3 regions of the Clostridium thermosuccinogenes genome follow, and region 3 is predicted to be linked to each of the others. Evidence: a T-box and tRNA genes for the amino acid it is inferred to sense, from the RefSeq annotation. Region 3 holds a T-box; the other regions hold tRNA genes.

The links. The T-box of region 3 lies ahead of CDO33_RS06115 (valine--tRNA ligase). A T-box ahead of a tRNA ligase gene usually reads a tRNA of that ligase, here a tRNA-Val.
Region 1: it encodes a tRNA-Val, which carries the amino acid that the T-box ahead of CDO33_RS06115 (valine--tRNA ligase) is inferred to sense. The anticodon was not compared.
Region 2: it encodes a tRNA-Val, which carries the amino acid that the T-box ahead of CDO33_RS06115 (valine--tRNA ligase) is inferred to sense. The anticodon was not compared.

Annotation. Positions count from the first base shown of each region.
Region 1 is NZ_CP021850.1:107,167-119,435, reverse strand. It holds gene CDO33_RS00550 (IS30 family transposase) at 1-512, shown strand, start outside; gene CDO33_RS00545 (type I phosphomannose isomerase catalytic subunit) at 1,019-2,080, shown strand; gene CDO33_RS00540 (GGDEF domain-containing protein) at 2,283-3,491, shown strand; gene CDO33_RS21635 (PF20097 family protein) at 3,833-4,063, opposite strand; gene nagA (N-acetylglucosamine-6-phosphate deacetylase) at 4,321-5,469, opposite strand; tRNA gene CDO33_RS00525 (tRNA-Val) at 5,857-5,932, opposite strand; tRNA gene CDO33_RS00520 (tRNA-Glu) at 5,937-6,012, opposite strand; tRNA gene CDO33_RS00515 (tRNA-Met) at 6,016-6,092, opposite strand; gene gatC (Asp-tRNA(Asn)/Glu-tRNA(Gln) amidotransferase subunit GatC) at 6,766-7,050, shown strand; gene gatA (Asp-tRNA(Asn)/Glu-tRNA(Gln) amidotransferase subunit GatA) at 7,051-8,502, shown strand; gene gatB (Asp-tRNA(Asn)/Glu-tRNA(Gln) amidotransferase subunit GatB) at 8,499-9,920, shown strand; gene aspS (aspartate--tRNA(Asn) ligase) at 9,924-11,231, shown strand; gene CDO33_RS00490 (glutamine synthetase III family protein) at 11,534-12,269, shown strand, end outside.
Region 2 is NZ_CP021850.1:690,182-702,450, forward strand. It holds gene ftsX (permease-like cell division protein FtsX) at 1-673, shown strand, start outside; gene CDO33_RS21420 (murein hydrolase activator EnvC family protein) at 714-1,844, shown strand; gene CDO33_RS03105 (S41 family peptidase) at 1,975-3,198, shown strand; gene CDO33_RS03110 (alpha/beta-type small acid-soluble spore protein) at 3,326-3,499, shown strand; gene CDO33_RS03115 (class I SAM-dependent DNA methyltransferase) at 3,781-4,521, shown strand; gene CDO33_RS03120 (MGMT family protein) at 4,536-4,850, shown strand; gene CDO33_RS03125 (cold-shock protein) at 4,974-5,177, shown strand; gene hslO (Hsp33 family molecular chaperone HslO) at 5,450-6,334, shown strand; tRNA gene CDO33_RS03135 (tRNA-Val) at 6,474-6,549, shown strand; tRNA gene CDO33_RS03140 (tRNA-Asp) at 6,652-6,728, shown strand; tRNA gene CDO33_RS03145 (tRNA-Phe) at 6,809-6,884, shown strand; tRNA gene CDO33_RS03150 (tRNA-Gly) at 6,888-6,962, shown strand; tRNA gene CDO33_RS03155 (tRNA-Cys) at 7,052-7,126, shown strand; gene CDO33_RS03160 (phosphotransferase family protein) at 7,460-8,260, shown strand; gene CDO33_RS03165 (SDR family NAD(P)-dependent oxidoreductase) at 8,393-9,142, opposite strand; gene CDO33_RS03170 (DUF1858 domain-containing protein) at 9,584-9,811, shown strand; gene CDO33_RS03175 (DUF438 domain-containing protein) at 9,822-11,066, shown strand; gene CDO33_RS03180 (methyl-accepting chemotaxis protein) at 11,301-12,269, opposite strand, start outside.
Region 3 is NZ_CP021850.1:1,420,523-1,425,761, reverse strand. It holds gene CDO33_RS06120 (cation:proton antiporter) at 1-874, shown strand, start outside; gene CDO33_RS20585 (hypothetical protein) at 906-1,145, shown strand; gene CDO33_RS06115 (valine--tRNA ligase) at 1,192-3,558, opposite strand; T-box leader at 3,623-3,886, opposite strand; gene CDO33_RS06110 (AraC family transcriptional regulator) at 3,943-4,863, opposite strand; gene CDO33_RS06105 (helix-turn-helix transcriptional regulator) at 5,047-5,239, opposite strand, start outside.

The DNA of each region.
Region 1 (12,269 bases), 1.3 Mb from region 3:
AAGTCCTGCTGACACTGCATTTTACTGTCCCACAGCTCATGCTCGCATTCATTAGAGATGCTAATACCTCCCAATCTGTCATTGATATCTTTGATCAGCTTTACCTGGAACTAGGCCCGGATACCTTCCGCAAATTGTTCCCGGTATTACTTTGTGACAACGGCAGTGAGTTCTCGAATCCGTCCGCTATTGAATTCGATTCACATGGGCAACGCAGAACCTGTGTATTCTACTGTAATCCGCTGGCTCCTTACCAGAAAGGCGCAGCAGAAAACAACCATGCTTTGATTAGACGCATTATCCCAAAGGGTACTTCTCTTGATGAGTTTACTCAGCGGGACATAACTCTTATGATGAACCATATCAACTCGTACAGTCGACTGAATCTCGGGGATAAAACCCCTTATTGGGCTTTTGGATTGCTCTACGGGGAAGAAATATTAAGAAGGATGAATGTAGAACTCATCCCGACAGATAATGTCACCCTGCATTCATCCCTTCTTAAGAAATAAATATTAAATAACCAGAGGCACCACCAGCCACAACTCTATAAGCATTTACAAACAGGGTGGAAATTACTCTTGCAAAAAGTTAGTTAATCTTCACACCTCTAGTTTGATATACCCAAAAAAGGGCTGGCTTTGTTCCTCTACTTCATATTTTAACCTATTATTGACTGAAAAGCATTAAAAATTTGCCTAAATAAACTAATCCAAAACCCGCTGAATTACTATTTTTCTCAATGATAACAGCATCCATGGAATTTACTTTTGCAAAGTGGAAATTACCTTTTCAATTGACCATATTAATATTGTAAATAATATAAAGTTATAGTAAACTATTTATAATGTGCTGTTCATACAGCTTTGTGGTTTATCGGAGCAGCAGACCGGCATCCCGATGCAAAGGGTTGGCCTGATGCCGGTAATCTGATACGGACTAAAGAGGCATGTCTTTTTGCACGGAACCGGTACAAAAGATCATATAAACAAGAACTAAAAATCGGAGGAAAGAGATTATGATGTATCCATTAAAGTTTAAGCCTATATATAAAGATTACGTATGGGGCGGAAGAAACTTTGAAAAATTAGGAAGAGTCCTGCCCGATGGAATCGTAGCAGAGAGCTGGGAAATATCCTGTCACCCTAACGGGTTGAGCGTGATTTCCAACGGAGAGTTTGCAGGCATGACTCTTAAGGAGCTAATAGACCAATATGGCAGGAAAGTTTTAGGTGATGCTCTGCCGGATAAAGATCTTAAGAAATTCCCGCTGCTGGTGAAGCTGATAGACGCATCCAACAAACTATCGGTCCAGGTCCATCCGGACGATGACTATGCCTTTACCCATGAGAACGGCGAGTACGGTAAAAACGAGATGTGGTACATAATGTCGGCCAAGCCTGGAGCGAAACTCATATATGACGTTATTCCCGGTACTACAAAAGAAACTTTTGCCGAAGCCGTAAAAAATAACAATATCGCCAGCTGTCTGAAAGAGGTGGAGGTTTTCCCCGGAGATGTAATAAATATACCTGCAGGCTTAGTCCATGCTATAGGGGAAGGGATAATGCTGGCGGAAATTCAGCAGAATTCCGACACTACCTATAGAGTTTACGACTATGACAGAACGGACAGCAACGGAAATAAAAGACCTCTGCATATAGAAAAAGCGCTGGATGTGATTGATTTTAATGCCAAAAACAGAAAGGAGAAGGCTGAAGGTCTGACCGTCAAACTCGCTGACAACTCCTATAAAACCTTCTATGTCGCCAACAAGTATTTCTCAGTTGAGTTATACAATGTAGATGGAGCTATAGAAGAAAATCCCAAGGGACAGAAGTTCCATGTCTACGTTTTCACAGAAGGTCACTGCGTAATAGAATCGGAGGGAAGCAAAGTAGAGGCCGTAAAGGGTGAATCCATTCTTATTCCTGCTTCAATGGGCAATTACAAGATGGTAGGAAATTTCAAAGCTCTGAAATCCTACGTTCCCAACCTTGAAAAGGATGTGCTGCAGCCTTTAAAGGAAGCCGGCTTCAGTGAAGAGGAGATATTTGACAAAGTGAGCGGTTTGAAATAAAAATTTCTTATTTATGTAATTGAAGGTTTGACCTAATATATGTTAATATATGGTTATCAATGTGACTATATGTATTTGACGTGTTATTTACGCTATAGTCCAAATTATGTATACTACCTATGGAAAGGGGTGACAAGCCATGTTAAGGCACAGGTTACTCCAGGAAGGTGAGCCAAAACCTTATTTAGTTATTGCTATATCTGTGGGTACGAATGTACTTCTAGGGGTGCTGATTTTTGCACTTTTTGCATTAATTTTATCCCAGCGGCCACCGGCAGTATCCAGGTTTCTTAACGTTATTGCCTCTGTCATCTCTATACTGATGCCGGCTTTAATAATCCTGACTTTTATAGCTTTAAGCAAGCTTAAAAGCCGGCAAATACGGATGGTGGAGCTAAAAAAGATTAAAACCTTTATAGATGCACTGCATCATTCATCAACGGACATTGAAGCTTACGATACCCTCAGGGATTTTATTTCAATGCTCCGCGTAGCCGATAAGATTTCTATAGTCTATAAGGCAAGGGATGAGGATAACGGCTTTTCCTGGAAAGATATCTCGGCAGAGGACGCCGCAGCATGTGATATGCATTACGAGTTTTGCCCGCTGCTCAATAAGAGCAGGGATTACATATGCGGAACTCCGAACAGTGACAGTGGGTGTCCTCTGGACACAAAAAAGTTTAGAAAAGGAAGCTATCTTTGCGTACCTATAGTGGATGAAGAACATTATAAATCCATATTACAGCTCTATAAGAATAAAGACGGATCTTTTAGCCAGGCAACAATAGCAGCCATAAAATCATACGTAGAAATAGCAAGACCGATTATTTCAATAAAAAATGAGTTCAATGCACTGAACAGGAAGGCTACCACGGATTATCTTACCAAGCTTTATAACAGGGATTTCCTTGATACGTACCTGCAAAACCAGATAGAAGTTTCCAACCTGTCAAAGCAGCCGCTCAGCATTATTATGATAGACGTAGACTGTTTCAAAGCCATAAATGATACTTATGGCCACGCATCAGGGGATTATTTGCTGATCCATGTTTCAGAAATATTTATGAAATGTATCCGCAAAACTGATGTTGTTGTAAGATATGGGGGCGATGAATTCGTTGTGATCCTCCCTTCCACAGATACCAAAACAGCTTTTGCCGTAAGTGAGAGGATGCGCATCAATCTGGAAAAATCTATGATACGAAGCCTTGACGGCAACAATGTACTATTTGCAACCTGCAGTTTTGGAATATCCACCTATCCGACCCTTTGCGGCAGCAAGCAGGAGCTTTTGAAAACCGCCGATATAGCTCTGTACAAAGCAAAGCACTCAAATAAAAACTGCACCATGATATACGAGAAGGGTTTAACTGCTATACAGGACTCTGCAAAAAGTAAAGTCATATAAAATAAAGCCTTATGAATTTACCAAGTCCTAATAAAAAGAAATATTTAGAATTACTAATATAGAAAGGATATATTATATGCATAGTATATCCTTTCTTTTAGTATTACTTAAATTAACACTCCTTAAAGCTTACTAGTCGATTGGCTTGTAATCCTTGATTCATATAATATATTAATTATATAAAACTTCCATGTTTAAAAGGAGACGTTCCTCTGTCATTCATTATTACAATGCACTAAAACCAAGTACTAACTCTGGAAAATAATTAATTTATTCTGAATAAGGTCAAAAGTTACAACAAAATGACTTTATAAAGAAGGCGAACAAAAAATTAAATGATATTATTCTGAAATTTTTCTGTCGCCATAATCTATAATGATTTTCATACAATCATCGCAACAGTATGCTTCAACACATGAGCCTTTCAGAAAAGAAAACTCAGAAAGAATAATCGCTCCTTTGCTAAATTGAGAAGATGCAAAAATCTTTCCTTTTTCAGGTTTCCAACTGATTTCATGTGGACTCTGAATTACTCCATATCTCATCTCTTTACCACAGTATGGGCATTGCATAAAATTCACTCCTAATATAAAGATAGTTTTGTTCCATAATTCTGCTTACATGTTGTAACATATGATTTTATTATACCAGTATTTGTCATATAATTATATGTTTTTATTGATTTAAGCATAATTGATTTATATTTGTTTTCTTAATTGTGTCACTGCTTTCTTTAGGCAGTTCCAAAAAACAGAAAAATATAGGATAGATAATTATATAAAATCATCTATCCTATATCCGCTATACTAGAATTTTAAATAAATCAGACTTATTTTGCGGAGAAGACTACTCTTCCCATAACTATCGTCTTCACTACATTCAAGTCTTTATCAAGAATAACCAAATCCGCATCCTTACCTACGTCAATGCTTCCCTTCCGGTCATCGACATGAATGGCTTTTGCAGGAACCAAGGTAGCCATTTGTATGGTTTCTTCAAGGGATATACCAAACTTATTTACCATATTCTTTACCGCATCAATTAATGTAAGGGTGCTTCCTGCCAGTACACCGTTCTCCAGCCTGGCCTCTCCGTTTTTAACAAATATTTTTTCAAAACCAAGGGTGTATTCTCCGTCTTCAAGTCCGGCAGCCATTGTAGAATCAGTTATTAAAGCAACTCTTCCACAGGTTTTGCACTTTACCACCATTCTGATTACTGCGGGGTTTATATGAATACCGTCACATATGAGCTCTACGGTAACTTGATCGTTATCCAGTGCAGCCCCTGTAAAACCAGGCTCCCGGTGATGTATTCCCATCATGGCGTTGAATAGATGGGTAACATGGTTAAATCCTTTTTCAAAGGCTTTCATTCCTTCTTTATAATTTACGGCAGTATGACCGGCTGAGAATACTATGTTACGGCCTTTGAAATGCTCAATTATTTCATCTACACCGTCAAGCTCAGGCGCAATTGTCATCACACGTATATTATCCCCTGATTTCTCAATGAAGCCTTCTATAAGTTCAATAGAAGGATTTACAATATACTCTTCCGGATGTGAGCCTTTATACTTTTTGCTGATGAAAGGGCCTTCGAGGTTGACCCCCAGTATCGTTGCTCCCGAAGTGCCACGTTTGACAGTATCCCTTATGTTTTCCAGCGCCTTTACTATATCTTTTATCGGTGCTGTCATGGTCGTCGGCAGGCAAGCGGTAACACCCTTGGATGCATAAAATTTCGACATATTGTCCAGTGCTTCGTAAGTCGCATCCATGGTATCATTGCCATTTCCACCGTGGGTATGTATATCTATAAAACCAGGCAATACATAATAGTTCGACGCATCGATGACTTCTTCTCCGTGGACATCTATTTCTCCATCAATCTTTTTTATAGTTGATCCCTCTACCATTATATCCTTTTTTTCAAAACCATTACCGAAACTGCAGACTGATCCACCTTTAATAATCATACTTAATATCCCCCTTAATTTTATATATTCGGTAACGAATTTCACAACTACAGCCAATTTGAAGCGGTCATGGATATAGCATTTCAATAATAATTATTAAATCCAGCAGCCTAAAAATTTAGGAAAATTTAAAAATCTGCTTGCATTATGGAATATTGGGCCGAAATTTCACTCTTTGATATTGTCACATATCCTTTGCTACACTTTATTATACTACAGTATGCCCTATATTAACAACAAGTTTTAAGCGACAATATCACTAAAGGCTAATTAACAACGATAGGAGGAAAAGGTAGACAATATATCTGAGCACGTTGGATTTTCACCGTTCAGCGGCGTATATGCAGTATAAATGCAAAAAAAGGATTCGAAACCGAATCCTTTTGATGGTGGGCACTATAGGGCTCGAACCTATGACCCCCTGCTTGTAAGGCAGGTGCTCTCCCAGCTGAGCTAAGCGCCCAAGATGGTGACCCGTAGGGGATTCGAACCCCTGTTACCGCCGTGAAAGGGCGGTGTCTTAGACCACTTGACCAACGGGCCGTATGGTAGCGGCGGTCGGATTTGAACCAACGACACTGCGGGTATGAACCGCATGCTCTGGCCAACTGAGCTACGCCGCCATATTCCTGCTTCCTAGTGTTAACTATCGTTAACACGCTTTCTTATTTTAGCAGTAATATTACATAAAGTCAATAGCATTTTTCTTTAAATTTAATATTATTTTGCTGTTAATATACGGAAATTTTAATCATAGCCCGGGAGCAAATCCCATGACCTGGTAGAAAAATAATCATGCTTGGTTTCATTAGCCTTTTATATTGCATTTACAGGATATATTGTTAATTAAATATACTTAATGATACATTATAAAAATTAAGGCTAGTTGAGAACTAAAATCCACTTTGCGAAAGTAACTTCTACGTTTATCATTCATTCATAAGTTTGAAAAAGTAAGCTTTATTTGGGCTACCGGTGGGGTGGAAATAACTTTTTCAATTAAACCAAGCTTCAAAACTTCAGTAAAAATTATATTGAATATTGCATAACGTATAGATATGTGCTATAATTACTAAAATAATTTATAAGTATAGCAATGGCGCTATAATAAAAATGCATAAGCATTTTTTATAGTGCCTTTTTTTATACAACGGAGGCGCGTTGGCACACCATCGCAGCGTGCTGTTTCCAAAGAGGCGAAAGACAGGTTCAAGACCTGAAGCACATAATTGGTCCTCAGAACATGGAGAAGAAAATCTTTTTGCCTCAACATAAACCAAAGGAGGTTGAATATTAATGGCTGATGTTCGGCTTATAAGCCATCTGGCAGAGCTTTGTAAAATCAATATGACGGAAAGAGAGCTGGAAATCAAAGCTGAAGAAATGAACAGCATCATTAATCTAATGGACAGTATCAGGGAAGTCAATATAGATAATAATAATTTAAATTCGAATAATGGCACCTATTACGAAAATCTTAGGGAAGATATCATTGAAAAGTCCTTTGATCGGGATGAAATGTTAAAAAATTCAAAAGGTGTCAGGGAAGGCTGCTTTTCTGTACCAAAGGTGGTGGAATAGATGGAAATACATAAACATAATCTGCGTTCCTTAAGGAGTATGCTTGACAAGAGGGAAATATCTGCCGTTGAGCTTGTTGAGCTTTATATAAAGAGAATAAAAGAAGTGGATCACAAAACCAACAGCTATATCACTATCTGTGAAGAGGAGGCTCTTTTGCAGGCAAAAGAAGCCCAGAAGCTTATAGATTCCGGTTCTTCCGGTAGCCTTACGGGAATTCCCGTGAGCCTGAAAGACAATATCTGCACAAAGGATATAAAGACCACCTGTGCCTCAAAAATGCTTGAGGATTTTTATCCGCCCTATGACGCAACCGTGGTAAAAAAACTCAAAGCCTGTGGGGCTGTGTTGTTGGGAAAAACCAATATGGATGAGTTCGCTATGGGAGGTTCCTCCCAGACTTCGTATTTCGGAGGCGTGAAAAATCCTTATGATTTAAGCCGTGTTCCGGGAGGCTCTTCCGGAGGTGCAGCTGTATCGGTGGCTGCAGGACTGGCACCTGTCTCCCTGGGTTCGGATACCGGTGGTTCCATAAGGCAGCCGGCTTCCTTTTGCGGTGTGACCGGACTCAAACCGACATACGGGACTGTTTCCCGTTATGGTCTCATAGCCTTTGCATCATCCTTGGACCAGATCGGACCGATTGCAAAAAGTGCAGAGGATTGTGGAATAATACTGGACAGCATTGCCGGATATGATTCCGACGATCCTACAACAGCACATCGGGGTGCACCAGGCAGCTGCAGCAAAATCGGGATGCCGCTTAACAATTTAAAAATAGGAATTCCAAAGGAATTTTTCGGAGATGGAATAAACGAAGAGGTAAAAGCAGCGGTTTTTGCAGCTGTCAAAGAATACGAAAAAATGGGCTGCCAGGTGTTGGAGGTGTCCTTTCCAAGCCTTAAATATGCCATTGCCGCCTACTACTTGATTTCATCGGCAGAGGCATCCTCCAACCTGTCCAGGTATGATGGAATAAAATTCGGTTACAGGAGCAAAAACGGCGAATCCTATGAGGAACTTATAAAAAACACCCGGGCGGAAGGCTTCGGAGATGAGGTTAAACGCAGGATACTCCTGGGTACCTATGCCCTCTCCAGCGGATATTATGACGATTATTATAAAAAAGCTGCCTATGTTCGGCAGAAAATTAAGGAGGATTACAACAGGATATTTAATACCTGCGACGTGATAATCACTCCTACCGCACCAACCACGGCATATATGATCGGTGAGCAGGAAAGCAACCCGGTTAAGATGTATCTTGCGGATATATGCACTGTTACCGTAAATATCGCAGGTCTTCCGGCTATATCGACCACCTGCGGGTATGATGGAAAAGGCATGCCGATAGGTATGTCCATAGTAGGGCGTCCCTTTGATGAATCAACTATAATAGGCGTCGCCGATGCTTTTGAGAGAAATTTTGAAAGGCAGGAGGTGTCAATATGAGATATATTCCAGTTATAGGTCTGGAAATCCATGCCGAATTGTCTACCTCCTCAAAGGTTTTCTGCACATGCTCCGCCCAGTTCGGAGGTGAGCAAAACACCCGCTGCTGTCCACGATGTGCGGGACTCCCGGGGACGCTGCCGGTTTTAAATAAAAAGGCTGTGGAATATGCAGTAAAAGCAGGGCTGTCCCTGGATTGCGCTATAAACATGTACAACAGCTTCGACCGCAAAAACTATTTTTACCCCGATTTACCGAAGGCTTACCAGATAACTCAGTTTGACAAGCCGGTATGCATCAACGGAGGCGTTGATATCGGTGGAAAGATAATACGCATTAACCGCATCCACCTGGAAGAGGATGCAGGAAAACTCATTCACGACGATTTTGAAGGCATATCCCTGGCCGATTTTAATCGCTGCGGGGTTCCTCTGATAGAAATTGTTACGGAGCCGGATATTTCTTCCGCCGAAGAAGCCAGAGCCTTTGTGGAAGCTGTTTCTTTGAGGCTCAGATATGCAGGCGTGTGCGACTGCAAGATGGAAGAAGGGTCTCTGAGGGTGGATGTCAATATCTCAATTATGCCGGAAGGCTCTGCCCAGTTAGGCACGAGGGCAGAAATTAAAAACCTGAACTCACTGAAATCCATAGTTAGGGCGATAGAATACGAAATAAGCCGTCAGAGCGAGATTTTGGACAGCGGGGGAAAGGTCGTACAGGAAACGAGGCGCTTCAATGACAACCGTGGCACCACCAATGCCCTGCGTTCCAAGGAAGAAGCCCATGATTACCGCTACTTCCCCGAGCCTGACATACCAGCCGTCATCTTCACGGAAGAAGACATAAAAAATATAAAGGCCTCTCTGCCAAAGATGCCGCAAAAAAGATTTGAGGAGTACACAAAGGATTTTGGTCTTTCGGAAGACGATGCAAGGCTTATAATAAGTGATAAAGCGCTGTCGGATTTTTATGACAATGCAGTGGCGGAATACCCGAACTACAAGGGCATAGCTAATTTTATACTGGTGGAGCTTTTGCACCAGTTGAATAAAAACGAAGCATCTATAGATTCTCTTGCGTTTTCTCCTTCGGAAATAGCCCAGTTGGTCAGGCTTTCCGATGAAAGCAAGATCAGCAAAAATGCAGCGAAGGACATTCTGCGCATAATGTTTGAAAAAGGCGGCAAGCCTGAAGTTATCGCAAAAGAGAACGGCTTTTTGATGGATACGAATGTCGATGCCGTAATAGCTGCTATAAAAGAAGTTATGGATCAGAATCAAAAAGCCGTGGACGAATACAAAGCCGGCAGTGAAAAAGTGTTTGGCTTCCTTATGGGACAGGTTACAAGAAAGTTGGGCAAAGGCTCCAACCCCAAAATAATCAGGGAAGAACTCACTAAAGCATTGAAAGGAGGGTAACGGATGTTGACTCTGGATGGTCTCAAATTAAAAAAATGCATAACCATTGATGAGTTGAAAGCTTCAGTGGGACAAAGGGTTGCATTTTCCGCCTGCGTTCATAAAATCAGATACATGAGCGGTTTTGCCTTTGTGATCCTCCGAACCGGCAGATACCTCATTCAGTCGGTTCATGATGAAAAGATCTGCACCAGTGATATTTCCGCGCTTAAAGAGGGATGTTATATAAATATTACCGGCCAGGTGAAAGAGGATAAAAGAGCAAATTACCAACTGGAAATCATCCTGGAAAGCTTTGATATATTATCGCTTCCTGAAGCCGATTACCCTCTTCACGTATCTAATAAACATCTCGGCTGCTCCATTGAGACCAACCTCGAATACAGAAGCGTAGCCTTGAGAAACCCTTATGAAAGAGCGGCATTCAAAATTTCGGAAGGAGTTGTGTCAGGCTTCCGTGAATTTATGCTTAAAGAAGGGTTTACAGAAATTCACTCCCCCAAGATCGTGGCAGCAGGAGCTGAAGGCGGGGCGAACATTTTTACCTTGAAGTACTTCGACAAAAATGCCTTTTTGGCTCAAAGTCCTCAATTTTATAAGCAAACCTGCGTTGCCTTTTTTGACAGAGTGTTTGAAATAGGACCGGTTTATAGGGCGGAAAGGCATAATACCACGAGGCATTTGAATGAATATATCGGCCTGGACTTTGAAATGGGCTTCATAGATGACATGACGGATGTTATGAACATGGAAACAGCTATGCTCAAGCACATTCTCCAGCATTTAAGGGAGCATTATAAAAATGAGCTGGAAATAACAGGTGCTGTGCTTCCGGAGATAGATTCAATACCGGTATTAACCTTTTTTGAGGCTTTAGAAGCCATAGGCAGCCCCAGAAAATACGATCTGGAGCCGGAGGATGAAGTGAAGCTGTGCAATTATGCAAAAGAAAAGTTTGGCAGCGAGTTCATATTCATCACCCACTTTCCGGCAGCAAAACGGCCATTTTACGCAATGAATGATCCCGAAAACGACAAGCTGGCCCTAAGCTTCGACCTGTTGTTCCGAGGGCTTGAAATCACCACCGGAGGCCAGCGCATCCATAATTATAAGGAGCAGGTAGCAAAAATGCAGAAAATGGGGTTGAATCCTGATGATTTCAGGACATACCTTGATATATTCAAGTATGGCATGCCTCCCCACGGAGGCTTGGGTATCGGTCTTGAACGCCTGGTGATGAAGCTTCTGGATCTCCAGAATATCCGACAGGCAAGCCTGTTCCCCAGGGATTTGACCCATCTGGACCCATAAGAAGGGATGGGAAAACAGCGTTCCAATGCTTTTGACCAAAACCTTCAGGCGTAGAGATGTTTGCTTTTCCCGAACATCATCCCGGAGCTTTGAAATAAGCCTATAATATTAAAAAACGATGGTTATTTACCACCGGTTTTTGAGCAGATTAATATTTTTAATTGCTTATAAACTTAAGTGAAAATTTAATAGAAACTTTAGTACAATATTATGTTTTGAAACAATGGCGTTTCGAAATCAACATCTGTTGATTGGAAACGCCTTTTTTATATTTTAAAAAATGTATTTTAGGAGGTTATATTATGGCAAACAATGAAACGAAAGTCATCGACATTTTCGGAATATCGGTATTCAATGATGCGGTTATGCGCGAAAGACTCCCCAAGGCAGCCTACAAATCCCTTAAAAAGACGATAGATAATGGGCTGCCCCTGGACGAAAACATTGCGGAAGTTGTGGCAAACGCTATGAAGGACTGGGCAATTGAAAAAGGCGCCACCCACTTCACCCACTGGTTCCAGCCTCTTACTGGAATTACCGCGGAAAAGCATGACAGTTTCATATCTCCCACCCATGACGGCAAAGTCATAATGGAATTCAGCGGCAAGGATCTCATCAAAGGCGAGCCTGATGCCTCAAGCTTTCCTTCCGGCGGATTGCGGGCCACATTTGAAGCCCGGGGATATACTGCTTGGGACTGTACTTCCCCGGCATTCATAAAGGACGGGACATTGTACATTCCTACAGCCTTCTGTTCTTATACGGGAGAAGTTCTGGACAAGAAAACACCCCTTCTCCGCTCCATGGAAGCCCTGTCCAAGCAGGCAATAAGAGTGCTCCGTCTGTTTGGAAACACGACGGCCACAAAGGTAACCACCACCGTCGGCCCAGAGCAGGAATATTTCCTGGTGGATAAAGATTTATATACCAAGCGCAAGGACTTGATCATGACCGGAAGGACCCTGTTTGGAGCAAAGCCTCCCAAAGGTCAGGAGCTGGAAGACCACTATTTTGGAAGCTTAAAGGAACGGATTTCCG
Region 2 (12,269 bases), 730 kb from region 3:
GGAGGATGCCATAAAGAAAGATGCGAGAATAAAGGAATATGTGATGGTAACCAAGGCTGAGGCTTTCAACAAGGTTAAGAATGAAATCTTCGATGGAAAGGAATATTTGCTGGAAGACCTTGATGAAAGCATAATGCCGGTTTCATTCATCATAAAGCTTGTAAATCCGGAAGACAATGCTGCTGTAGTCCAAAAGTTCAAAGATATGACGGAGGTGGAAAACGTAACCTATGCGAGCCAGGCTGTGGAGGTAATTGCGAATATTACCTATTGGGTACCTTTGATAAGCGGTGTTTTACTTTTGGCTCTGCTGGTGGTATCCATGTTCATAATATCCAATACGATAAAGCTCACCGTATTTGCCAGAAGGCGTGAAATCAACATTATGAAATATATAGGCGCCACCGACTGGTTTATCAGATGGCCTTTTATTGTAGAAGGTGTTATAATTGGAGTGATAGGTTCAGCTATGGCGTTTGCCCTGATGTGGCTGGGGTACGACGCGGTTGAGCAAAAATCCAGCCTTGCCTTTGCAGGTATAGGCTTAAGCATTGTAAAACTCTTAAAATTCAACCAAGTTGCTTCCGTCATCATGATTATATTCGGAGTCACAGGAGCTGTTGTAGGAGCTTTTGGAAGCTTTATATCGATACGTAAATATTTAAAAGTTTAATATTATACAAAAGCTAAACGAATAAATGGGGGTAGTACGGGTGAAGAGGCTTGTCTTGTTTTTCATGGTTTTTGCCTTGATATTTGTTAATATGGCTCCTGCTCATGCAGATGAGCTGTCGAAGGCGAAAGAGGAAAAGAAAAATATTGAGCAAGAAATGAAGAATGTCGCTAAGGATAAAAAAGAATACGAGAGCAAAATAAAAGAAACTGAAAACCAAAAAAAAGCATTGGAGGAAGAACGGAAAAAGGCAGACAGCGAATTGAAAAACCTGCAAAGTGAGGTTGCAACCCTTAACGACATAATACTGGCTTTGGATGCGGAGCTGGAAGCTGCCGAGGATAAATATCAAAACCAGGTGGCGATGCTTAAAACCAGGATTAAGGTAATGTATGAAAACTCAAGTGTTACATATTTGCAGACTTTGATCGAGTCAAAAAGCATAATCGATTTTTTTGAGAGGCTTCAGCTGATCTCCCTCATATCGGAAAACGACAAGAATCTGGTGGAGGAATTAGATGCGGCCAAAAAAGACCTTGATTATAAAAGGCAGATGAAAGAATCCCAAAAGAAAAAGCTGGAAGAGGATGTGAAGGACAAGGAAGAGAAAATTCAGTCATTGGTAGCATCCAGAAATCAGGCCGACAGAAAGATAAAAGAGTATGAGATGACCCTGGAAGATCTGGAGAAGAGGGAAGATGAGCTGATCAAAAAGAGCCAGGAAATCACGAAGCGCATAGAAAAGCTGATGAGCGAAGCTCAGTACTCCGGGGGCATCATGAAATGGCCCTGCCCCAGCTCGACTACGATATCTTCATATTATGGCAACCGTTATCATCCCATATTAAAAAAGAACAAGCTTCATACGGGTATAGATATCGCAGCCGCAAGAGGTGCCTCCATAGTTGCAGCTGCTGCCGGAACAGTTATCGTGGCGGAATGGCAGACTGGGTATGGCAATACCGTAATTATTGACCATGGAGGCAAGATAGCGACTTTGTATGGGCATGCGGACAAGATCCTGGTAAAAGTCGGAGACAAAGTCAAGGCAGGGGATACAATAGCCAAGGTAGGTTCCACAGGCTGGTCCACCGGACCCCACCTGCATTTTGAAGTCATCAAGAACGGTCAGACGCAGAATCCTTTAGATTACTTGGGCAAAAAGAAATAGACGAGAACAAGTATGAAAAATCAAACCCGGATAAAATCCGGGTTTAATAATACACACGGCAGCATATGATATATTATCTGTAGGAAAATAATAAAAGGTTATAATTATTAACCAATGGGAGTGTTTATCATTGAAGAGAAACAGAGGACTTTTGCTGGCTGCCATAATTTTGGTGGTTGTTACATCCATGGCAACCTTTGCTGTTTCAGCGCTTATCTTTCTGGGTTGGGGCAACATAAACCAGGGTGTGATATATTTTAACCCGGATACCGTTGATCAAAGCATAGTTGCCAAATTTAATAAAGTTCGCAGCATTTTGAAAAATGAATATTATGAAAATGTAGACGAAAACAAGCTTCTGGAAGGTGCCATCGCCGGTATGGCCGATTCTCTGGGAGATCCGTATACCGCATATTATACAAAGGAAGAATGGAAAATGTATTCCGAAAGCATAACCGGAAGCTATGTGGGTATCGGAGTGAGCATATCCTTAGGTGAAGATAACCTTGTCACCATTGTGGAGCCTTTTGAAGGTTCTCCGGCCGAAGAGGTAGGAATGAAGAAAGGAGACAAGATTATCAGGGTTGACGGCAAGGATGTAAGAGGCGTAAAGGACGGAGACGCGGTAGTCAACATGATAAGAGGACCGGAGAATACAAAGGTCAAAATTACCGTATACAGGCCTTCCAATGGCGAAATGCTGGAATTCGACCTGGCCCGCAAAAAAATAAAGATTGCCAACATAAAGAGCAGAATGCTGGAGGACAATATCGGATATATAAGGATTGTGAAATTCGATAGTGAAATTAACAGGTATTTCAACGAGCATCTGAACAAGCTCATAAGCAATGGAATGAAAGCCCTGGTGATTGATGTGAGGGATAATCCGGGAGGTTATTACGACCAGGTGGTAGCCATCTGCGATCGGCTGCTTCCGGAGGGTACCATTGTCTATACGGAGGACAAATATAAGAGGCAGGATGTTAAAAAATCGGATGCAAAAGAACTGGGCATGCCAATAGCTGTATTGATAAACAGCAACAGCGCCAGCGCTTCGGAAATTTTGGCCGGGGCCATAAAGGACCACAAGAAGGGCACGCTGGTGGGTACAAAGACCTTCGGCAAGGGTTTGGTGCAGGCATCCTCCACCCTGGATGACGGTTCGGGATTAAAGGTTACCATAGCCAGGTATTTTACACCGTCGGGCGTATGCATCCATGGTGCGGGAATTATGCCGGATATAGAAATCGATGTTCCGGAGGAATACAAGGACAGCCCGATATCTGACATACCTCCGGAGAAGGACATACAGCTAAAGGCAGCTGTGGAGAATCTGAAAGGAAAGATAAAATAATAAATTAGTGAATAAAAATTCCCCATCTCCATAAACTACCTTCTGAGGAACAGCTAGGAATGCCGGCCGGTGATCGGAGCTTAAAGCACCCTTTACCGGCATAAATACCTATCGGGAGGTGCAAATTGTGAAAATTGATGAAGAAAAGCTGAAATACGAAATTGCTGAAGAGCTCGGTCTGATTGAAAAAGTGAAGAAATATGGATGGAAGGGGTTAACTGCCAAGGAGACAGGCAAAATAGGCGGCATAATAACAAAAAAGAAAAGGCTGATGCAGGCGAAAGGCAATCAGCAGATGTAATAAAGTAGGACATATTAAAGCTGACAGCTATGATATGTCCTATTTTAATGGGCTCATTTCAATGGTATAATATCTGTATGTTTTCCCGATGCCGGTGCGGCAGTGGAAATTAAAATAATATAAAGAATTTGGTAATGCCGGCAGGATGCCGGTAACTACTGCTTTATTAATGCAGGGCACGCCGTTTAAAATTTCCTGGAGTGGAAAATCAATGCGTTCCTGTAAATTGCTGCTTGTGGGAAACTAAGGTATTTTCTTTTTGCTAAAAAGGAGCCGGACATATGGCATATACAAACTTTGCATATATCTATGACAGACTTATGTATGATATTGATTATTCAAAATGGGCAAATTATATTGAAGAGATTTTTAAAAGAAATAAAGCTGAAGTTTCGCTGCTTCTGGATTTGGGGTGCGGGACCGGAAGCTTTTGCCTTGAAATGGCCAAAAGAGGCTATGATATGATAGGTATTGATATATCTTCCGACATGCTGTGCTGCGCCAGAAAAAAGTTTGAAGACCAGGGAAAGGATATCCTTCTTCTTAACCAGGATATGACCCGTTTTGAGCTTTACGGTACGGTGGATGCCGTCGTATGTCTTATGGACAGCGTAAATTACATCACAAACAAGAGAGATTTAAAAAGAATGTTCAAGCTTGTGCAAAATTACCTAAATCCCCACGGCTTGTTCATATTTGATATTAATTCGGCTTATAAGCTTGAGAAGGTGCTGGCTGACAACGTTTTTTACGATGTGGGGGAGGATATTGCCTATATATGGCAGAACAACTATGACCGAAGGAACAGGATATGTGAGTTTGACCTGACCTTTTTTGTAAAGGAAGGAGAACATTATGAAAGATACGACGAGATTCACAGAGAAAGGGCTTATTTATCAGAGGAGATAATGGAATTAATTGACGCTTCGGGTTTGAAGCTTTTGGATATGTATGACCAACTGAGCTTTTCACCTCCTAAGGATGAGAGTGAAAGGATATTTTTTGTTTGCCGCAAAGAGTAGGGGGATGCAATCGTATGAAATTTTTTGAAGAGGTATATGAGGTTGTAAAGAGAATTCCGAAAGGGAAAGTGGCTACTTATGGCCAAATAGCGGCCATGACGGGGTATCCACGCAGGGCGAGAATGGTAGGATGGGCGCTGCATGCCAATCCATATCAAGGAATAGTGCCCTGTCATAGAGTGGTAAACAGGAAGGGTGAATTGAGCGGAGGCTTTGCTTTTGGAGGGCCTGAGGTCCAAAAAATGCTGCTTGAGAAGGAAGGAATAATATTTAATGAAGATGGTATAATAAATTTAGAAAAGTACTTATGGAAACCAGATAAAGCTTAGAAAAGGCTTTATGTAAAATTATTAATTGACAATGGGTCAAATATTGTGTTACACTTTTTATGTTTGATTCGGGCAAAGTGCTTTGAGGAGAACTAATGCAATTATTTCAGGAGGAGTGCCGTGATGGAAAGAGGAAGAGTAAAATGGTTCAATGCTGAAAAGGGATACGGGTTTATTGAAAGGGAAGATGGAAACGACGTATTCGTTCATTTTTCAGCAATAGCAATGGAAGGTTTTAAAACTTTAGAAGAAGGTGCCGAAGTAGAATTTGATGTTGTTGAAGGAGCTAAGGGACCTCAGGCTGCAAACGTTCAGAAAATACAGTAATTAAAGTTTGAATGAGCTTTAAATATAAAGTGGCCAAGTAAATTATCCCCGGTATATATTTATATATCGGGGTTTTTCAATTATATAAGATCAAGTTTCCGGTGAAAAAAATTCGCCGTAAAATGGAGCTTATGCTTCAAAATCGGATAATTTTCAAGCAAGAATGAAATATGCAGACTTTGCAAAATATACGAGAAAGTATTCAAAATAAACGATGGATGATATAAAATAGACGATAAAAGTAAATTGAGCTTTATAAGGAGTAGATTGCTATGTCGGATTACATTGTAAGAGCTACAGCTGCAGATGGAGCGATAAGGGCTTTTGCGGCAGTAACAACACGAATGGTGGGAGAAGCGGCTTCCATACATAACCTTTCCCCGGTAGCCTCGGCTGCTTTGGGTAGAACCATGACGGCGGCAGCGATTATGTCAAGAATGCGGCTTACCAGTGAGGAGGATGCCCTTACCATTCAGATAAAGGGAAATGGTCCTTTGGGGGGGATTGTTGTAGCTTCCGATTATGAATCAAATGTACGGGGATATGTGTACAATCCCGATGTGGATATTCCTCTGAATTCTATGGGTAAGCTGGATGTTGGCGGTGCCGTAGGCAAGGTAGGGTATATGAACGTTATTATGGATTTGGGATTGAAAGAGCCTTATATAGGGTATGTTGACCTGGTGACCGGAGAGATAGGGGACGATGTGGCGTACTATTTCGCAAAATCGGAACAGACCCCATCAATAGTGGCATTAGGTGTGCTTGTCGATGTGGATGGCTCCATATTGAATGCCGGAGGTTATATAGTCCAGCTGATGCCGGGAGCAGGGGATGATATCATAGACTACCTGGAAGAGAAAATCAGAACGCTGGCACCGGTCACTAAACTGCTTTCTGAAGGTAAAACTCCTGAAGATATTCTGGAAATGCTGTTTGGAGAAAAATCCCTGAAAATCGCGGAAAAATCCCCATGCAGATTTGTATGCAACTGTTCGAGGGAACGCATGGAAAGAAACCTTATCAGCCTTGGAAGAGATGAGCTGGCGGATATGATAGAGGAACAGCATGGCGCTGAGCTTCAATGCCATTTCTGCAATAAAAAATATTATTTTTCCGAGGAGGAATTGAAAAGTCTGATACATCAGGAAAATTAGCATAACCTTGTCATGACAAGCATTGGGGAGCAATAGCGAGGTTGCTAAAAATATTTTTGAAAATAGCGCATTTTATGTATTGACTTTGCTCCTTTGTTTCTGTATACTATTTATTGTCTTTCGGAAAGACAGCTAATTCGGGCGCTTAGCTCAGCTGGGAGAGCACCTGCCTTACAAGCAGGGGGTCATAGGTTCGAGCCCTATAGTGCCCACCAAAACTGATAAATTCATTAAGAAAAATTGATGTTTATAGTTGACAATTCAACGTTAAACACTTATAATAGTAAAGCAGCTTGTGATTTATCAGTTGATGAAATGGCCCGGTAGTTCAGTTGGTTAGAACGCTAGCCTGTCACGCTAGAGGTCGAGGGTTCGAGCCCCTTCCGGGTCGCCACTAAAATCAAAAGCTAGGATGGAAATATCCGGGGCGGTATAAAATCCGGTTCCGGTAAAGGAATTCTAACTTTTGAAAATGCCCAGATAGCTCAGTCGGTAGAGCAAGGGACTGAAAATCCCTGTGTCGCTGGTTCGATTCCGGCTCTGGGCACCATATGCGGGTTTAACTCAGCGGTAGAGTGTCACCTTGCCAAGGTGAAAGTCGCGAGTTCAAATCTCGTAACCCGCTCCAATTTTAGAAGCTAGAGGTGAAAATGAGAGGTTGGAGTTAAGATAATGCTTAAATCCAACTTTTCACATCTCACCTTCGGCTTCCGGAATGGCGCCATAGCCAAGTGGTAAGGCAGAGGTCTGCAAAACCTTTATTCTCCAGTTCAAATCTGGATGGCGCCTCCAGTAACCGTAGAATCGATGATTCTACGGTTTTTTATTTTTAGTTAAATTCTTTATTGAATCCTAGATTGTTCAAAACAGTTTAGCTTTAAAAAGAGAGGCATTGAAAGCTGCCTTTGCTGTTTTGAACTGTTCATTGACACCCCAATGTCCATATTTTAATATGTAAGTGAAGACTCTGACCGTGCTTGGCATACTCCTCTATAGCATCGCTTTGCCATCATGACCGAGAGGAGCTTTTTATCCCGGGAATTAAAATGTCGGAAAAAAGCATGCAAGGGATATGCACTCGATGCGTATAATGTAAAGAAATAATTGCAAAATGGAGAGCTGCTTATGATAAAGGGTAAAATGATAGGAAAAGGTATGACCGCAGAGGTATATGAGTGGGGACAGGATAAAGTATTAAAACTGTTTTTTGATAACGTCACCATGGAGCGGGTAGATTATGAAGCAAGCATTGGGAAAACCGTACATGAAGCGGGGGTGCCTTCTCCGGCAGTATTCGGAGTAATCGACGCCGAGGACCGTAGAGGTATCATATATGAACGTATTGAAGGCAAAACTATGTTTTTGCATATTCAGAAGGAACCCTGGATGGTATACCACTACGCTCAGCATTTGGCAAGGCTGCAATATGAAGTGCACAAATGCAAATTAAAAAATCTTCCTGCCCAAAAAGACAAGTTTACAGACAGGATAAAGAGCTCATCGCAAATATTGGGTGACCGGTTGGGAAAAATCCTAGACTATATGGAAAGCCTTCCCGACGGCAACAGTGTGTGCCATGGAGATTTTCACTTTAACAATATAATGGTTTCCGGGAACAGGTTAGTGCCTATAGACTGGACAAACGCCTACTGTGGAAATCCACTGGGTGATGTGGCCAGGACCTGCCTTATAATGCGATCACCTTTAAAGTACCCGGAATTTCCCGATATCATGATGCCTATAATCCAATATACAAAATGGCTGATCTGCTGGACTTACCTGAATGAGTACATGAGACTTTCAAAGGCAGGATACAAGGATATATATGCATGGATTCTCCCTGTGGCTGCCGCCAGGCTGAGGGACAAGGTACCCGGCGAGGAAAAGTGGTTGATGAGCGTAATCGACAAGCACTTGAGGGAGTAATCTATGGGTTAAAGCAAACCATTCCTGCTGCGATGAATCTTCTCAAAAGAGGAGGGTTCAACGTATTTCTGGAGAAGCAGATGACCCTCCTTTATATCCATATATTTTGAAGCACTGCTCTTAATGGGCAGACTATCCTCCATCCACCACCAAAGATGTGCCGGTAATAAGCCTGGAGGCATCGCTTAGAAGGAAAGCGACCGCACAAGCGATATATTCAGCATTTCCGATATCCATAATGTGGCTTTTTTTAAGTTCTGCTTCAAAATTCTTATTATTGACCGGCTCTTTTAAATCTTCAAAAATCCGGGTTTCCATAGTACCCGGAGCAACAGAATTTATCCTTATCTTCTTTGGTGCAAGCTCCAAGGCCATAACCCGTATTGCGCTTTCAAGAGCCCCTTTGCTGGCGCAGTATGCCGTAAGGCCTCGGGCAACCACTTTTTTAGATATGGAGGAAATAGCGACGATACTTCCGCCGTTATCATTATACTCCTTTTTTGAGAACTGCTTAACCATCTCCACAAAAGAAAAAAAGTTGACCGACATTACGTTTTTTATATCGCTCATTTTCAGGTATTTCAAGGGTATTGAGATTGATGTCCCGGCTGAATGAACCAATCCATTAAGTTTTAACCCGTTCCGGCAGACTTTCTCCATTAAATGCTCGATTTCGTCCAGGTTATTAAGGTCCATCGGATAATAGGAGTGATTGCCGGGTTTAAGCTCATCGCAGGTTTTCTTCAGGCGTTCTTCATTTTGTGCTATCAATATAATATTAGCCCCAAGCTTGCTTAAGTATAGGGCGATTTCTTTTCCGATGCCGGAGGAGGCTCCGGTGACCATTATATTTTTTCCGTTCAGATTTATCGGGTTAATCATTTATGCTCAGCTCCTACTAAAAAAGTCGTTGGTACATATCGTTGGAAGACATGCCGACTGCCCGGACTGAAACCTTCAGTTGTATAAAATGATCAGCGTAGTAATACACTTTACATAATAAAATATGCAGTTTGTGGAAAATGTGTGAAACCTCCGTCGGAGAGCATGGGGAGTTAAATGGCCAACGTTTTGGAATAGCAATCCCCAGTCGGTATGCTTCTTGAAAAGCTTATGATATCGAGAAGTTCATGGCGGAGGTTTATACCGGAGGCAAAAAGGGTAAATTATTAGAGACATTTATTGTTGCGAAATCCATATGTGACAGATGATTATATATTGAAATAGTCATAATTACTGGCGTTTTGAAAAGGATAATAATATCAAAGGCCGGCAGAGGTTATAGGAAGGACGTGCTATAAAAGCCATGAAAGGGGGAGGGATATGGAAAAAACAATAGACCTGTCAAAGACAGTATATGAACTTTGCAAGGATAACCCTGAAATTATAGAAATAATGAAGGAGTTAGGCTTTGAAAGCATTGGAAATCCGGCAATGCTAAATACTGCAGGACGCTTCATGACTATCCCCAAAGGAGCGGAAATGAAAAACATAAGTCTTGATAAAATCAAAGAAGTACTAATAAGCAAAGGATACGAAGTGATCGGATAGGAGTGGTTATATGAGTGAAATGATAAACAACCGTGAATACAGGCAGAAGGTGCTGAAAGAACTTATAATGGAGCTGCACCATGGAAAGACCGTCGATGAGGTGAAACCCAGGTTTGAAAAGCTTATACAGGGAATTTCAACCAAGGAAATATCTGAAATGGAGCAGTCCTTAATCATGGAAGGAATGCCGGTGGAAGAAATTCAAAGGCTTTGCGATGTGCATGCATCTGTGTTCAAAGGGTCCATAGAGGAAATCCACCGGCCTCAGAAGCCGGAGGATACACCGGGGCATCCTGTGTACATTTTTAAGCTTGAAAACCGGAAGCTGGAAAAGCTGATAAATGAGAGGATAAAACCGCATATTGATAATTTTAAGGCATCCGGCAGTCGGGAAAATGTCAATCAGCTGCTGGAGGATTTCAACGCTTTGTGGGAGGTGGATAAACACTATTCCAGAAAAGAAAACCTCCTGTTCCCTTTCATGGAGAAGTACGGCATCGTAGCTCCGCCTAAAGTCATGTGGGGTGTGGATGATGAAGTGAGGGATGAAATCAAGGAAGTCCTGGGGCTGCTTTCCGATTATCAGGGAGACAGGGATAAGCTGCTGGAAAAAGCAAACGGAGCGATAAACAAGGTTACAGAGATGATATTTAAGGAGGAAAATATCCTTTTCCCCATGGTTCTGGAGACTCTGGCCGAGGATGAATGGTTAAAGATCGCCGAAGAAAGCGGAGAAATCGGCTATTGCTTGATCGAAGCTCCAAAAGCAGCATGGAAGCCATCAAGGGTGAATGTGGAGGATAAGACAAAAGAACAAGTGAAAGAGGAGGGAGTAAAAAATTCTGGGGATGGCTACATACGGTTCGACACAGGTGTCCTTTCGCCCAAAGAAATAAACGCCATGCTCAATACCTTGCCTCTGGATATTACTTTTGTAGACAAGGATGGAATAGTTAAGTACTTTTCTCAGGGAAAAGAGAGGATATTTGCCAGAACCAAGGCTGTTATCGGAAGGCAGGTGCAAAATTGCCACCCGCCGGCCAGCGTGCATATTGTTGAGAAGATAGTGGAGGATCTTAAGGCCGGGAGAAAGGATCATGAAGACTTCTGGATCAAAATGGGCGATAAGTATGTGTTCATCAGGTACTTTGCAGTAAGAGACGAAAAGGGTGAATACCTGGGCGTTTTGGAAGTTACTCAGGATATAAAGCCTATTCAGGAGATTACAGGAGAAAAGAGGCTGGTATCGGAATAACCCGGTGCAGGCATAGGTTAAGACCATTTGAGGTGAAATGACAGAAATTTTACTCCGGAAAAATTCGGAAAAGATTTGATGAAAATCCGAAGATAGATTCTTGAATTACGAATTAAAATCCGAACATGAAAAGAAGACTGAAATACAGTCTTCCATAAGAGTAAATCCATAAAAGAAAAGAAACAGCTAAAGGTATTAGCAGTGGCTAATACCTTTAGCTGTTTATCCCAATGTTTATACCTTGAATTTGGATACCAGTTCGGTCAGTTTTTGCGAACTGTTTTTGGAGATCATGCAGTGCTTTATGACCTCGCTTGCTTTTTTAACCACCACCGATGTCTTTTGAGCTATGTTCGATGTTCCGTTTGCACCGTCATTGGTTGCCACGGTTATCTCGTTGATTGCCTTAATCATGTTCTGGACGGAAGCCGACAGCTGTTCCGAGGTGGCGCTGAAATCTGTTGCAATACCGTTTATAAGCTCGGCATCCCTGTTATACTGGTCGCTTATATCCACCATCGAGGCATAATCTCCGATCACCGTCTTGTCAATGAAGCTAAGGATTTCCTGCGAGCTTTGGGAGAGGTTTTCCACCGATAACACTACATTTTCGGTGACTTTTTGTATTTCATTAACAGCATTTTTTGAATTTTCAGCCAATGCCCTGATCTCGTCCGCTACCACGGCGAAACCTTTGCCTGCTTCACCGGCTCTTGCTGCTTCTATGGCTGCATTCAGGGCTAAAAGATTGGTACGGGAAGCTATATCCAGAATCGCATCCGACAGGACTTTGATCTGTTCCACAGCCTTTGACTGTTCAATGGCATTTATCAGCTTCCCATGGGTATTTGTATAGATTTCGGTTGCGCTTCTCTGCGATGCTACAGCCTTTGCCTTGAGATCATTAGCCCTTTTGCTTATTTCATCGGCAGCTATTGCGCTGTCCTGAGCCTTTGATGCTATGGAATCGATGGCATTTTCGATTTCTGAAGCTGTGGCGTTCATTTCCTGCGTAGAGGCGGCGGTTTCTTCCATGCCGGCGGACAGCTCTTCCGTTGTGGCGGATACCTCCTCTATTTGTGAATTGAGATCCTCCATGCTCCTGGTTGTAGCTGCAACAGCACCGGAAACATTGCCTGCTTCCTTGATGACGCCAGATACAACTTCCTTTATGGAGCTCTGCATTTTTTCAATGGATTTTGT
Region 3 (5,239 bases):
GATGCTTCTTGGCATATCGCTTTTAGATGCCGCCATCATGGGAACAGTTGTAGCAGCGGTTTCCCCTGCGGTTATCGTTCCAAGAATGATTAAGCTTATAGAAGGCGGATATGGCAGAGAAAAGAGCATTCCTCAAATAATCATGGCAGGAGCTTCCGTTGATGATGTATTTGTAATTATTCTATTTACTGCATTTACTGGATTAGCCCAAGGTGGTACCATCACACCTTTGAGCTTTATGACCATACCCACCTCCATTGCTTTTGGACTCATGGGAGGCATTGCAATAGGTCTTTTGCTGTCCGCCTTCTTTTCAAAGGCACATGTTAGAGATAGCAGCAAGGTAATCATCGTACTATCAATCTCCTTTCTCCTCGTTACTTTGGAGCACAGTTTTACTGGAATAATTGGATTCTCTGGGCTTCTCGCAGTAATGGCGCTGGGGGCTACTCTGCAGCAAAGAAAATATGAGCTTTCAAAACGTTTATCCAGCAAGTTTTCTAAGCTGTGGGTTGGTGCAGAAGTTTTATTGTTTGTCCTTGTAGGAGCTACTGTAAATATAAACTATGCCATAAAAGCAGGACCCATGGCGATTATCCTCATATTATGTGTCTTAGTTTTTCGCATGCTTGGCGTTTTTGTATGCTTCACTAAAACCAAGCTTAATAAGAAAGAGCGGATTTTCTCCGCCTTTGCTTATGTGCCAAAGGCCACAGTACAGGCAGCAATCGGAGGTCTGCCACTGTCTATGGGACTTGCCTGCGGCGATATTGTTTTAACTGTAGCAGTGTTGTCCATTCTAATTACTGCCCCCCTTGGCGCGGCCTTTATTGATTCAACATACAAAAGGTTGCTTTCAAGGAGTGATGAGTAGAAGGTTCAAGTAATCAATTTCCAAAAGAACCATGCTGTTTCCTCAGTGGACAGTTGAAAAAGGAGTTGACTGCTGTGCACTTTTCCAGTGGTCTTTTACGAGAATACCTTTATCTCACATGTATGATAAAGGTATTCTCAGGCTCAACTATAGTTCCTTTAATCCCGATGGGGTACCTACAGCAGCCTTCCTATTGGTAAACAGAAGCAGCATTATTAGTTGCATGAAAGCAATGCTCACCAACTCATCTTTACGCATCAGAAAGTTTTGATTACATGGAGCGACCATATATTGGTTGACTGATTGTAGCTCAGCCACTATGAGCTAATTTCTACTATCTTTGCATGGCAGCAAGCTTTTATATCATCTATTGTTTGCTGAAATAATTCCATCAATTTTTCATCGGTGGCAATAACAATCTTTTCCATTTCCGCATTCATTGGCAAAGCGTTCTCGGTCTTGTATTTTCTTGTTTCCGAAACAATGCCCTTTAGCTTTTCTCCGAAAACGAGTATTTCATGGTCAGCAATCTCTTCAGTTTCCCAACACAGCCTGTGCAAGGAAATGCTTTTCTCATATTGCCTGAAAAAGCTCTGGTAAATGTATTCGGTGATGTGCGGTACGTAAATAGCATACAGCTTCAACACATTAAGCATGCAATAATACAAGGCATGTTGGGCTGATTGCCGCTCCCTGACCCCGCGTTTCTCAGGCTGATACAGGCGTTCCTTAACAATTTCAAGATAATAGTCGCATAAATCCTTCCAGAAAAATTCGTCAATTTTATGGCGCGCTGATCCGATTTCGTATTGCTCTAGCAAGCTTCGGGCTTCAACGATGGTCTGTTTGCAGCGCTCGATTATCCATCGGTCCACGGGCATCAGCTCGATATCTGCATTGATGTCGATATCCTGCAAATGAGACAGCGCGAACCTGGACGCATTCCATAGCTTTGTTATAAACCTTTTGGCTATCCTCAAGTCATCAACAGAGAAAAATGTATCCGTCCCGAGCTTGGAATTGGCAGCCCAATACCTTATAACATCGGCAGAATGATTTTCTATAAGCTCCTTGGGCGATAACTCGGAATTACCTTTTGATTTGCTGATCTTTTCTCCCTTTTTAGCGAGAACAAAACCGCAAACCATTATATCCTTCCAGGGAATTTGGCCTGTATGATACAGGCTTTTAACAATAGTATAAAATGCCCATGTGCGTATGATCTCATGAGCTTGTGTTCTCAAACTCATCGGCAAAAGCCTGTCTGAAATATCCTTTTCTTCTCCCCACTTCGCATTTATTTGCGGAGTGATGGACGATGTAGCCCATGTATCCAATACCGAGCTTTCAGGCAAAAACTCATCACACCCACAGGAACAAGGCCCATCTGGTTTTGTCTCAAGGGGATTTACAGGTAACATATCCTCCCTTGCGATTATTACCTTTCCACAGCTCTTGCAGTACCATATCGGAAAAGGAACACCAAAATAACGCTGACGGGATATGCACCAATCCCATTTGAGATTTTCTACCCATGATATATACCTGCTTTTCATGCTTTTCGGATACCAATTGATTTCATCGGCTGCTTTTAAAAACAGCTCTTTATTGGTAAGAATATCAATATACCATTGTTTTGAGGGTATAATCTCTATTTCCTTACCGCAACGCTCATGTACGGAAACAGTATGCGTTATGCTTTTTGTCTCTGCTAAAAGTCCATTTTCCTCAAGCAGTCTGATGATCTCTTTTCTGGCTCGCTTGACCTCCAATCCTCCGATCAGAGGAACACTTTTATCTATTGTGCCGTCAGGCAGAATGACTTTTCTGTACGGCAGCTTATGTGACTTATACCATTCTGCATCGGTGCTGTCACCAAAGGTTGCACACATAACCACACCTGTTCCTTTACTGATATCAACTTTGCTGTCTGCCAATATGGGGATTTCATAGTTGTACAAAGGAACAGTGGCGCTTTTGCCGATATATTGCCCAAATCTATCATCCTCCGGATTTACAAAAAGGCAAACGCAGCCATAAAGCAGCTCAGGCCTCGTTGTGGCAACCACTAAATCTTCTCCGCTGGTCTTAAACTTAACATAATTAAAAGTTGTTTCCTTTTCAATGGATTCTAAGTCAGCCTGAGCTATTGAAGTCTGGCATTCGGTGCACCACAAAACCGGCGACTCCATCATATATGCCTTCCCATCCTGTAAAAGTTTGATGAAGGATTTTTGCGATATTCGTTGAACCATTGGGTTGATGGTTTCATATTGAAGAGACCAGTCAACCGAGAAGCCCAGAGACTGCCATAAATCTTTAAATTCCTTTTCATATTTCGCAGTAGTTGCGATGCATTTTTTAATAAACTCATTCCTTTGAAAGTCCTTGGCAATAATACCCTCTTCCTTTTCCACAAGTCTTTCGGTTGGCAAACCGTTGTCGTCAAAGCCAAAGGGATAAAAAACATTATAACCCTGCATGCGCTTGAAACGAGCGATCATTTCCGCCTGCGTATAGGAAAAAATGTGCCCGATGTGCAGGCTGCCACTAACAGTCGGCGGCGGCGTGTCAATAGAATAGATTTCGCTATGACTCTCCGGGTCAAAGCTATAAATGGAGTTTTCTTTCCAAAAATTCTGCATCTCTTTTTCTACTAGCCTGAAGTCATATTTTTTCTGCATGGTAATACCTCCTTGAATTTTACGAACACAAAACAAAAGGTTCGCCTTAAGCTTTTTTGTAATTGCTTAGGGCGAACCATATGCGTCCGTGGTACCACCTAAATTCAGATATGACTATCTGCACTCTGCCAATACGGGATGATGTTAATAACCATCCGATATTGCTTTCCTTTTAACGGTGGAAACTTCCGTTGAAGCCTACTGGGACAATATCCTTTCGGTTCACAGCTCAAAGGCTACTTCCATGCTTCCGTCACGAAGATTTTCACCACCCATCTTCTCTCTCTGCTTCAGGAGAGCATGTACTCCTCCTTATCAACGCCATTTTGCTTGTGTTCGCTTGTTTTTTTATATGATATTATATTATACTCAGGAAGTCAACATTTATGTTCCAGATTTTGTATTAAGCTGCCTTACCGGCCTTGCTTCAATGTAGCCTCTATATCCCATAGGTGCAAGCTGGAACCGGGGGCCATCTTCATCTGCCCATCTGAATCCATAAATCTCAGGATTATAATTCTTCATAGCTTCCCACAAGTCGCCTATCGCCTCCTGGAATTTATCATCCTCATAGGGCTGTCCTTGGAAAACCATCATTTTGCATGGTGGAAGGTCAATTATTTCAAATCCTTCCGGAACCTCACCTGAGTAATCCTCCGGCACTTCTACACCCTGGGCATATATGGATGTTCCAGGCTTTCTTAAATTTTCAGGCAGCCACATGCCGATAGGCTCATAAATAGCCTCTTTAATGCTGCAAAGCATGCTCCAAACATCACATCCTACTTCTTCACAGTATTCAAAGTAATGGGTTGCTTTTACACCACGTTTTAAAATCAATTTTCTTGCAGGGCGCTCAATAACTTGAACGAAAACAGTGTTTGTGTTGTTGTTCTTTGTCATTTTATTCACTCCTTTTTGCAACATGAGGTAGTAATCACAGATACGCCTTGGCATAAAAAGCTTCAACGGCGGCTTATTTTTGCAATAATCTTGCGGCGTCATGCCAAATTGCTTGGAGAAGGCTCTTGTAAAGCCTTCGTGGGAATCAAAGACGAAGTCAAGCGCTACATCAATTATTTTCACATTGTCGTCCCTTAACTTGATAGCAGCTCTTGACAGCCGAAGTTCCCGAATGTACGCAAAGGGCGTCTTACCTGTCAATTCCTTGAAAATTCTCGCGGAATGCCAGGGTGAGTATCCTGCAGCTTTTGCAAGCATATGAAGAGATATCGGATCCGTAATATGCTCATCAATATAATCCTGCATGCGCTGAACAGCATTTATCTTTTCCCAACTATCCATGATTTCTCCTCCTGTATATAGAGTAACAGGAATAAATAATAATTACTTGACTTGCTTTGCTGAACTTATATGAAATTGTATTACAATTTGAAAAAACTTACAATAAAAATGACCATCATGTGAAAAATTACACATATCAAAAAAGACACTGATTTCTCAGTGCCTTATACGATCTCAATATCTTTACTTCAAAATTACCTGTATCTCTTTCCCAAGACATCGAGCAACCTTAATTAGAAAGTCAAGAGAAGGATTATACGTTCCACTTTCTAGGCGGCTGATATTGGACTTCTGAGTACCAACCCGAAGTGCTAATTCTTCCTGGGTAATGTTTTGGCTTGTTCGCGCCTCAATGATTTGAGAAATTATATCATAG